DNA from 3 places in the Streptomyces sp. NPDC127108 genome. Region 2 is predicted to be linked to each of the others. Evidence: riboswitches for the same ligand, from Rfam matches in the RefSeq annotation. Region 2 holds a riboswitch; each other region holds the start of a gene.
The links. Region 2 has a riboswitch for cobalamin ahead of ACFVHO_RS09235 (CbtB-domain containing protein). Riboswitches for the same ligand answer to the same signal wherever they lie in the genome.
Positions count from the first base shown of each region.

Region 1: linked by a shared signal. The riboswitch ahead of ACFVHO_RS35160 (cobalamin biosynthesis protein) and the one ahead of ACFVHO_RS09235 (CbtB-domain containing protein) in region 2 are both predicted to bind cobalamin.
Region 3: linked by a shared signal. The riboswitch ahead of cobN (cobaltochelatase subunit CobN) and the one ahead of ACFVHO_RS09235 (CbtB-domain containing protein) in region 2 are both predicted to bind cobalamin.

Region 1 is NZ_JBHXTE010000057.1:4,301-7,567, reverse strand. Features, by position in the region: gene ACFVHO_RS35170 (hypothetical protein) at 1-357, shown strand, start outside; gene ACFVHO_RS35165 (DUF397 domain-containing protein) at 615-932, opposite strand; cobalamin riboswitch at 1,052-1,191, shown strand; gene ACFVHO_RS35160 (cobalamin biosynthesis protein) at 1,314-2,306, shown strand; gene ACFVHO_RS35155 (cobyric acid synthase) at 2,303-3,267, shown strand, end outside.
Region 2 is NZ_JBHXTE010000008.1:179,317-182,583, reverse strand. Features, by position in the region: gene ACFVHO_RS09245 (class F sortase) at 1-164, shown strand, start outside; gene ACFVHO_RS09240 (CbtA family protein) at 168-929, opposite strand; gene ACFVHO_RS09235 (CbtB-domain containing protein) at 1,121-1,351, opposite strand; cobalamin riboswitch at 1,382-1,532, opposite strand; gene ACFVHO_RS09230 (ANTAR domain-containing protein) at 1,882-2,658, opposite strand; gene ACFVHO_RS09225 (glycoside hydrolase family 6 protein) at 2,822-3,267, shown strand, end outside.
Region 3 is NZ_JBHXTE010000015.1:38,223-41,489, forward strand. Features, by position in the region: gene cobN (cobaltochelatase subunit CobN) at 1-1,541, opposite strand, end outside; cobalamin riboswitch at 1,609-1,750, opposite strand; gene ACFVHO_RS14700 (precorrin-3B synthase) at 1,814-3,124, shown strand; gene ACFVHO_RS14705 (precorrin-8X methylmutase) at 3,188-3,267, shown strand, end outside.

The DNA of each region.
Region 1 (3,267 bases), on a different contig from region 2:
GAGCTGAACAGCCTCCTCGACAGCGAGCACCAGCGGAGCCTGCACGCACAGGAGCAGCAGACACGGAGCTTCCTGGCGAAGGCGGGCTGTGTGTCGGTGTGTCTCGCCGTGGTCGTCGTGGCGCTCGTGCCGGCCGGGATCGTCGCCCAGGGCGTCGTCGCGCACCACGACATCAACCCCTGGCACTTCGTCGTCGCCCTGACGGGCGGCTGCGGGCTGCTGACTGCCGCGGTGGGCTGGCTCGTACGGAGTCTGCGCCGCGGCCGCCGTCCGGAATCGGCCGCTACGACCGGCGCCGGCCCTCCGGCTGACGGAGCGTCCGCAGGCGGTCCCGCTCCGCGTGCCGGCGCGGGATGAGCGGCGTGAGTCCCCACACGGCCCCGGCCCCCGCCGCCACGACCGCGGCCGTGGCCAGCCAGACCACGAGCCGGAGCTGGAGCCCCTCCACAAGAAGGGAGGCGAGAGCGCCCGTGACGACCGCGACGACACCGCTGAGCGCGCAGTACAGCACGAAGACGAGGCGCCGGGCGGGCCCTGCGGTATGCCTGCTCAGCGGCAGCTGCCTGCTCTCAACCCCCATGGTCTCCAGCCTTTCGTGCGCACGCTGGGACAGCTCACTTCCCCCCGACTCTCCCCGAGGCCACCCCCCTGACAAACGCGCGCCACGCCGTCGGCGTCACGTTCATGTGCCCTTCATCGCGGTGATTCGAGTCACGGACCCACACCTCGTCGTTCGGGTGGGCGACTTCCACACATTCGCCGCCCGCCTGAGAGCTGTAACTGCTCGTGAACCACTGCACTGCCGGTAAGTACTCGTCGGCCACACCGCCCCCTTGCCCGCTGCCGTCACGAGAGTCGGACGGTGCCGGGGCCCGGCGGCAGTCGACCGCGCCCTGCCGGGTTCGCGTTCCGCGTCGCTCTCCTGCTGTCATGTTCAAGCTTACGGAGAGTGGTTGCGCCCGCCTAGCCGTAAACCGGCCCTGGGCGCAGGTCCATGTGGACCTCCGCACACACTCCCGTCGCAGGTCAACAGCGAGTTGACGGGCGTCGCGGGCCATGGTGGACTGCCGGAGCCATTTACGGCGGCAGGAGAGGAAGCCGGTGCGAATCCGGCGCGGTCCCGCCACTGTCACCGGGTGATCCGACGATCCCCGGGAGCCAGGAACTCTCGCCGCCGGTCTCGTCGAACCAGGGCGCGGAAACCCTGAGTGAGGACATATCGCCATGCGCGGCCGCCCGTTGCCGTCCCCTGCTCCGCCCGGGGCCCCGTCGCGGCCGAGAGCCCTCCGCCGCGTGTCGGCGGGCTGACCCCCATGTGTGCCGATCGCGACTTCGCGTACGGCGCCGCCGCCGGACTCCTCGGTGACCTGCTGCTCGGCGATCCTCGCCGGGGGCATCCGGTCGCCGCGTTCGGGCGTGCGGCGGGGGCCGTCGAGCGGGTGCTGTGGCGTGACCACCGCGGGTGGGGCGCGCTGCACACCCTGGTGTGCGCCGGAGGCGCCGTCGGCGCCGGTGTGCTCGCCTCCTTCGCCGTACGCCGCTCGCGTGCCGCTTCCGTCGGGCTGACCGCCGCCGCGACCTGGGCCGTCGTCGGCGGGACCTCGCTGGGGCGGGAGGCCCGCGCCATCGGGGGCGCGCTCGCCGCGGGGGACGTGGACGTCGCCCGGGAGCGGTTGCCTCATCTGTGCGGGCGTGATCCCGAGGCGCTGGACGCCGACGGGATCGCCCGTGCCGTCGTGGAGTCCGTCGCCGAGAACACGTCCGACGCCGTCGTGGGGGCGTTGGTGTGGGGGGCCGTGGGGGGTGTGCCGGGGCTGCTCGGGTTCCGGGCCGTCAACACGCTCGACGCGATGGTCGGGCACAGGTCCCCGCGCCATCTCCGGTACGGGTGGGCTTCCGCGCGGCTCGACGATGTCGCCGGGTGGCCCGGGGCTCGGCTCACCGCCGCGCTCGCCGTCGTCGCCGGAGGGTCCCCCCGGGGGGCGGTGCGGGCCTGGCGTGCCGATGCGTCGAAGCATCCCAGCCCCAACGCGGGGGTCGTCGAGGCCTCGTTCGCGGGGGCGTTGGGGGTGCGGCTCGGGGGCACGCTGGCCTACGCGGGGCGCGTTGAGCATCGACCTGTCCTCAACGGTGGGGGGCGGGCAGTTGCCGTGGGGGACATCGAGCGGGCCGTGAAGTTGTCCCGGCGGGTGGGGTGGCTTGCCCTGGGTGTTGCGGTGGCTGTCGACCTTGCACGGGGTGCACGTACGACACAGCGCAAAGGGCAAAAGCAATGGCAGGCACAGCGGCTCGGGGGTGGGGCATGAGCGGTGGGCTGTTGGTTGCCGGGACCACTTCTGACGCTGGGAAGAGTGTCGTCACCGCTGGGATCTGTCGGTGGTTGGCGCGCAAGGGCGTGTCCGTCGCGCCGTTCAAGGCGCAGAACATGTCGCTGAACTCGTTCGTCACGCGTGAAGGAGCCGAGATCGGGCGGGCGCAGGCCATGCAGGCGCAGGCCGCGCGGGTGGAGCCCAGTGCGCTGATGAATCCCGTGCTGCTCAAGCCGGGGAGCGACCGGTCGAGTCAGGTCGTGCTCATGGGCAAGCCGGTGGGCGAGATGAGTGCCCGGGGCTATCACGGGGGTCGCCAAGAGGCGCTGCTCGACACCGTCGTGGGATGCCTGGAGCAGCTTCGGGGCACGTATGACGCCGTGATCTGCGAAGGGGCGGGGAGTCCCGCCGAGATCAACCTCCGGCGCACCGACATCGTGAACATGGGGATCGCCCGTGCTGCCCGCTTCCCCGTCGTGGTGGTCGGGGACATCGACCGCGGGGGTGTGTTCGCCTCGTTCTTCGGGACCGTCGCCCTGCTCGCTCCCGAGGACCAGGCGCTCGTCGCGGGCTTCCTCGTCAACAAGTTCCGCGGGGACGTGTCGCTGCTCGAACCCGGGCTCGACATGCTGCGCGACCTCACCGGGCGGAACACCTTCGGCGTGCTGCCGTTCCGGCACGGGCTCGGCATCGACGAGGAGGACGGGCTGCGCGTCTCGCTGCGCGGAGCGGTGCGGGAGTCCTTCGTGGCGGCGCCCGTCGGCGAGGACGTGCTGCGCGTCGCCGTGTGCGCGGTGCCGCTGATGTCCAACTTCACCGACGTGGACGCGCTCGCCGCCGAACCCGGCGTCGTGGTGCGGTTCGTGGACCGGGCCGAGGAACTCGTCGACGCGGACCTCGTCGTCGTACCGGGCACGCGCGGCACCGTGCGCGCCCTTCAGTGGCTGCGCGAGCGAGG
Region 2 (3,267 bases):
TCGGCCGCGACGACTTCAGCGCGCGCACGGCCTACGGCCCCCGTGAGGAGGGCCGGGCCGAACTGCGCCTGATCACCTGCGGCGGCACCTTCGACCGCGCGAGCCGCACCTACTCGGCCAACGTGGTCGTGTCCGCCTACCTCACCGGGGCCGCGAGGCCGTAGCCGCTAGCTCACCGGCGCCGCCGAGCCGTAGCCCGCCGCACCGGCCGTGACCGGCTCCTTCGTCCGCAGGGCGCGCAGCCCGAGGCCGCCGAAGACACCCGCGAACACCGCCCACAGCAGCACGTGCGACGCCAGGGACAGCATCCGGAAGTCCCACAGCAGGGTCGCGCTGACCGGGACCGGATCGGGGTTGTCGGGCAGCGCCCACAGGAGCGCGAGGACCGCCACCGCCGTCACGGCGGCCGCGGACTGCCGCACCGGTACGGGGCGCGCGGCGAGGCGTACGTACACCTGCCACACCAGGAACATGCCGAGCACGCCGAGGACGACCGCGCCCAGCCACATCTCCTGCCGGTCGCCCACCGTGCCCGCGTCGCCGACCCCGGGCGGGGCCGCCGGATAGCGCAGCGCGGGGAACAGCGAGACGGCGCAGAACGCGGCCGCGCAGAACGCGAGGGCGCGCGGCCACGGGTTGGCGCGCGGATCACGCCGGTGCACGAGCGCGTACGCGACGGCGAACAGCACGCCGATCGCGATCCCCGCCACGACGAGGGCGATCACCAGGCCCGCGTGCTGGGTGGAGCGCGAGAACAGCTCCTCGTGGTGCTGCACGGCGCCGCCCGCGGGTTCGTGCTCGTGCGAACGGGCCTCCTCGGCGCGGATCGCCTTGTCCATCAGGGGTTCGGCGAGCAGCAGCGAGAACAGGCCCGCGGCGAGCCCGCCGAGCGCTCCCGCGACCATCCCGCGACCGAGCAGCGGCAGCACGGGAGAGCCACCGGTCCGGGCGCGGGCAGGAGTGTCGGGGGCCTTGGGGACCGCGGAGGCCGCGGAGGTTTCAGCGGTTTCAGGCGACTTGGGGGATTCGCCGGAGGGATCTGATGGGTCGGGGGAAGTACTGGGAGCGGTTGGGGAGTTCGGGGACTTCGGGGACGTCGGCATGGTGCGTGCGGCCCCGATCAGTGGCAGGGAGCACCGAAGAGGTGCCGGCCGTCGTGAGCGAACTCGTGCAGGTAGTCGCCGGTCGCCGAGATCAGCGAGCCGTTGTCCATGAAGACGGCGTACAGGGCGATCAGCGCGATGATCGCGGCGGCCGCCGCGATGAGCCAGTCGCGGGTCTCGATCGTCGCGGACTGTATCGCCGCGGTGTCCGAGTGTGCCGGGCCGTGGGCAGGCGTAGCGGTGGACATACGTGTTCTCCTTCTGGGGTTTCCACGCCCCATGGCAGGAGGACGACGGGTCAGTTCCTGACTTCCGCGCGCGGGTGAGCGGTGACTCGCGCGGGGTAACAGTGGCGGGACCGTCCCGGAGTCGCACCGGGTTCCTGGCAACCGTCGCCTCGATGTATGGACTTGTCGCCCGGAGAGTCCCAGGTGGTCATGGACACTGTCAACCAGTCCTCGCGCCCCTGACGTGCGGACCCATGCGCACGGCGCGCACCCCGGCGCGCGGCCGACGCGAACACAACCTGGCCCGGCCAACGACCCGCTCCCCCCGGAGTCGTCGACCGGGCTGGTCCTCGACCGCGCGCGCTCGAGCTGCGGGAGAAACCCGGCGCCGGCACGGGAGGCCTTGGATGGTCCCAGCGATTCAGATGGTCCCAACGTTGTGGAACAGGCAACTCCGGCCGGGGGCTTGGGCCGTAGGACTGACTCTAGAACGGATGACGGCCGTGGCCTAGAGGCCTTTTGGCGCCAAGTGGACAGGGCGATCGGGAGGGTTACGAGTCCTCGCCGAGCAACGTCGCGTCGTCCAGGGCGCCTTCGATCACCATGCCCGCGACCACGTCCATCACCAGGCGCTCCCGGCGCGCGTGCCGCCGCAGCGCCTCGAAGGCCACGTCCAGACCGGTCCGCCAGCGCTCGGCGAGTATCCCCTTGGCCTGCTCGATGCGGATGCGGCTGGTCAGGGCGGACTGCAGCTGCCGGGACAGGTCGCGGTACGCGGCGTACGCGCGGTGGTTGTGCAACCCGACCCCGGCGGCGTCGGCGAGCGCTTGCGCGAGCGCCAACGCGCCGTCTTCTTCGCCCTCTTGCGGACGGCTGGGGGATCGGCTCCCGTCCGGCGCCCGCGCCACGAAGACATTGAGCGCGCCGAGCACCCCCTTGCGGGTCCGCAGCGGCACCGCGAACGTGGCGAACACGCCCCGCGCGCGGGCCCGCTCCGTGAAGCCGGGCCAGCGCGTGAGCGCGTCGGCCGAGGCGAGCCGGACGGGTGCCACGGGGCGGCCGGTGCTGTAGACCTCCAGGCAGGGGCCGTCCGCCGCCTGGGCTTCGAGGAGGTCCTTGGCCAGCTCACCGCCCTTGTCGCTGACCGCGACGTGGAGGGCGCCGTGGGCGTCGGCGTACATCACGCCGGCGGCGAGGGCGCCGAGGAGTTCGGCACAGTGCTGGCAGACGCGCCGAAGGTGGCGTTCCGCGTCGAAGTCGTCGGCGGCGGTGTCGGCAGCCTCCACCAGGGCCTGTGCCATCCTGCGCGCAGAGGTGCGGTCCAGCATGACCCTGCCCTTTCTGTCCCGCCCCCCACGGCCCCTCGCCTACCCCGCTTCGGCGGGCTGTAACAGGTCTCCTACAGGTGTGTCGCCGGGGTGGCCGGACCTCGTGAGCCGCACGCAGTTATGTCAGGATTGAGCACCGGACTGTGCACCCGAGGGGGAGTGGATGTACCGCAAAATCACAGGTCGCGGGCGGGGCTACGCGGCCAGGGGGGTGTCGGTGACGGTGGCGCTCGCGGGGGCCGCGCTGCTGCTTTCCGGGTGCTCGTCGGACGGCGACGGCAAGGACGAGGAGGGCTCCGGCAACGGCGTCAGCCAACAGCCCAAGGGCAAGGACCCGTTCTGGGTCAACCCCGAGGGGAACGCCGCCAAGCAGGTCGCCGCGTACGACAAGGACGGCAAGAAGGACGACGCCGAGCAGATCCGCAAGATCGCCGAGCAGCCCGTCGGCGAGTGGATCGGCCCGGAGAAGCCCGAGGAGGAGGCCCGCGGATACACGGAGGCCGCCGAGAAGGCCGACCGGGACGCCCTCCTCGTCCTCTACAACATCCCGCACCGCGACTGCGGCCAGTTCTCCAAGGGCGGCGCCGCCGACGGCAACGCCTACCGCGC
Region 3 (3,267 bases), on a different contig from region 2:
GCGCCGAAGCCGTTGTCGTCGGCGGAGGCGGCGATCCAGCGGTACGCGGCCAAGTAGTGGTGCGAGGGCGGCAGATCGGGGTCGTGGTAGATCGCGATCGGGTTCTCGCCGAAGCCCCGCGGCGGCTGGATGAGGATGAGCAGGTTCCCGCGGCGCAGGGCGGCCAGGACGATGTCGCCCTCCGGGTTGCGGGAGCGATCGACGAACATCTCGCCGGGCGCGGCACCCCAGTGCTCCTCGACGGACGCGCGGAGCTCGGCGGGAAGCGTGGCGTACCAGCGGCGGTAGTCGGCCGCCGGGATCCGGACCGGGTTCCGGGCCAGCTGCTCCTCGGTGAGCCACTCCTGGTCGTGGCCGCCCGCCTCGATCAGGGCGCGGATCAGTTCGTCGCCGTCACCGGACACGAGGCCGGGCACCTCCTCGGTGCCGAAGTCGTAGCCCTCGCCCTGGAGTCGGCGCAGCAGCGCCACGGCGCTGGCGGGGGTGTCGAGGCCGACCGCGTTGCCGATCCGGGAGTGCTTCGTCGGATACGCGGACAGGACCAGCGCGATCCGCTTGTCGGCGGCCGGGATGTGGCGCAGCCGCGCGTGCCGTACGGCGACGCCCGCCACGCGCGCCGCGCGCTCGTCGTCGGCGACGTAGGCGGGAAGTCCGTCCTCGTCGATCTCCTTGAACGAGAACGGCACGGTGATCAGACGGCCGTCGAACTCGGGGACCGCGATCTGGCTGGCGGCGTCCAGCGGGGAGACGCCCTCGTCGTTGCCTTCCCAGTCGGTGCGCGAGCTGGTGAGGCAGAGGGCCTGGAGGATGGGTACGTCGAGGCCGCTGAGGGCTCCGGCGTCCCAGGACTCGTCGTCGCCGCCCGCCGAGGCCTCGGCGGGCCGCGTGCCGCCTGCCGCGAGGACCGTGGTCACGATGGCGTCGGCGGCGCCCAGCGCGTCGACGAGTTCGGGTTCGGGGGTGCGCAGCGAGGCGACGTACAGCGGCAGCGGGCGGGCGCCCGCGTCCTCGATCGCGCGGCACAGGGACTCGATGAACGCGGTGTTGCCGCTCATGTGGTGGGCGCGGTAGTAGAGCACCGCGACGGTCGGTCCCTCGACCTGACGGCCGGTACGCTCCAGCGGTCCCCAGGACGGTGCGGGAGCGGGCGGTTCGAAGCCGTGGCCGGTGAGCAGGACGGTGTCGGAGAGGAACCTGGCCAGTTGCTCCAGGTTGCCGGGGCCGCCGTGCGCCAGATAGGCGTGGGCCTCGGCGGCGATGCCGATGGGGACGGTCGACGCTGCCATCAGCTGGGCGTCGGGGGCCTGTTCGCCGGTGAGGACGACGACGGGGCGCCCGGTCGCGAGGACTTGGTCGAGGCCGTCCTGCCAGGCGCGCACACCGCCGAGGAGACGCACGACGACCAGGTCGGCGCCGTCGAGGAGTTGCGGAAGGTCCTGCAGCGGAAGCCGGGAGGGGTTCGCGTAGCGGTAGGCGACCGGCCCGCTTGCGGCACGGGCGCTGAGCAGGTCGGTGTCGGACGTCGACAGGAGCACGATCATGCGGCGTCGGGCCTTCCTCGGGGTGTCCACGCCCCGGGTGGTGTCGCAGTGGGTCTCCCCTGCTCGAACGAGGCCGAGGGTGCGGGGAAGGGAGTTCCTGACTCGCCCTGCCGGTACGACCGGGCTCACAGTGGCGGGACCGCGCCGGAATCACACCGGGCTTCCTCCCCTTGTCGCCGTCTTTGGCGACCACGGGCCGTACGGCCCGTCGGTAGGCATAGTAAGGGGCACCTGGCTGCCAGGGGCCTACGGACCTGTGGTGACGGGTCGCTATGCTCGCCGCCATGCTCCCATCGGCCATCCCGCCCCCAGTCCCGGGGGACGCGTCTGCCCGGGACCGCGGTGATGCCTGCCCCGGAACGCTGCGGCTGCACCGGGCGGACGACGGGGCACTGGCACGTGTCCGGGTACCCGGCGGTGTGCTCACCGTGGCGCAGGCGGACGCCCTCCAGGAGGCGGCCGGGCGGCTGGGGGACGGTGAGCTGCATCTCACTTCGCGCGGCAACGTCCAGCTCCGCGGCCTTGGTCCGGACTGCGGGGGCGAACTGGCCCGGCTCCTTGGCGATTCCGGGCTGTTGCCCTCGGCACGTCACGAGCGGGCCCGGAACATCGTGGCCTCCCCTCTGTCCGGGCTCGACGGCCGGGGGGAGAGGGACATCCGTGGCTGGCTGCTCGCCCTGGACCGACTGCTGTGCGACAGCGACGCGGCCGCCGGGCTGTCCGGCCGGTTCCTGTTCGCGCTCGACGACGGCCGCGGCGACGTGGACGCGCTCGGCGCCGACGTGACCCTGCTGGCACGCGGCGACGATCACGCGCTCCTGCGGATCGGTGCCGCAAAGGGCGCGGTTCTGATCCCTGGCGCGCAAGCGCCACAAGCCGCCCTGAGCGCCGCCGAGACCTTCCTGGAGGAGGCAGCCGACTCGGGCGCCTGGCGGGTGGCGGACCTGCCCGGCGACGCCGACTCCCTCCTCGGCACGGTCGTCGGACGCCTGCGGCAGGCCGGGCTCGACACCACCGTGACCGCGGGCCCGGCCCGCCCACAGGGCTCGGGCGCTCCCGCCCTCGGCGTGGTGTCCGGCCCGCCGGACGAGGCCGCGCTGTCCGTCGGGCTGCCCTTGGGACGCGTCAGCACGGCACAGTGGCAGACCCTGACGGCCACCGCTCGCCACCAGGGAAGCGGCGAGCTGCGGCTGACCCCGTGGCGCGGGGTCGTCGTCCCCGGAGTCGGGCAACGGCAGGCCGCGGACCTCCTGGACGCGCTGTGCGCCGTCGGCCTGATCGGCGGCCCCTACTCGCCCTGGACCGGCGTGGGAGCCTGTATCGGCCGGCCCGGCTGTGGGCGGTCGCTGGCCGATGTGCGGGCCGAGGCGACGGCCGCGTTGGGTGCCGTGGGGGCGCTGCCCGTGTACTGGTCCGGGTGCGAGCGCCGGTGCGGGCACCCCCGCGGTGAGTGGGTCGACGTGGTCGCCACTCCCGACGGGCACCGGATCTCCCTCACGCGGGACGGGGAACGCCACGGCCCGGTGGACGTCCCGGGTGGCTCCCGCGCACTGGCCGCCGCGGTGGCCACGGCCCGCCGCTGACACCGTATGAACGACATCGCGACACCTGACTGTTCCATGCCCTATCAAGAGAGCGAACGCACCGTGCACGAGTACGAGAAGGACGGACCGGCGATCTACCGCCAGTCCTTCGCCACGATCCGCGCGGAGGCGGACCTGGCGGA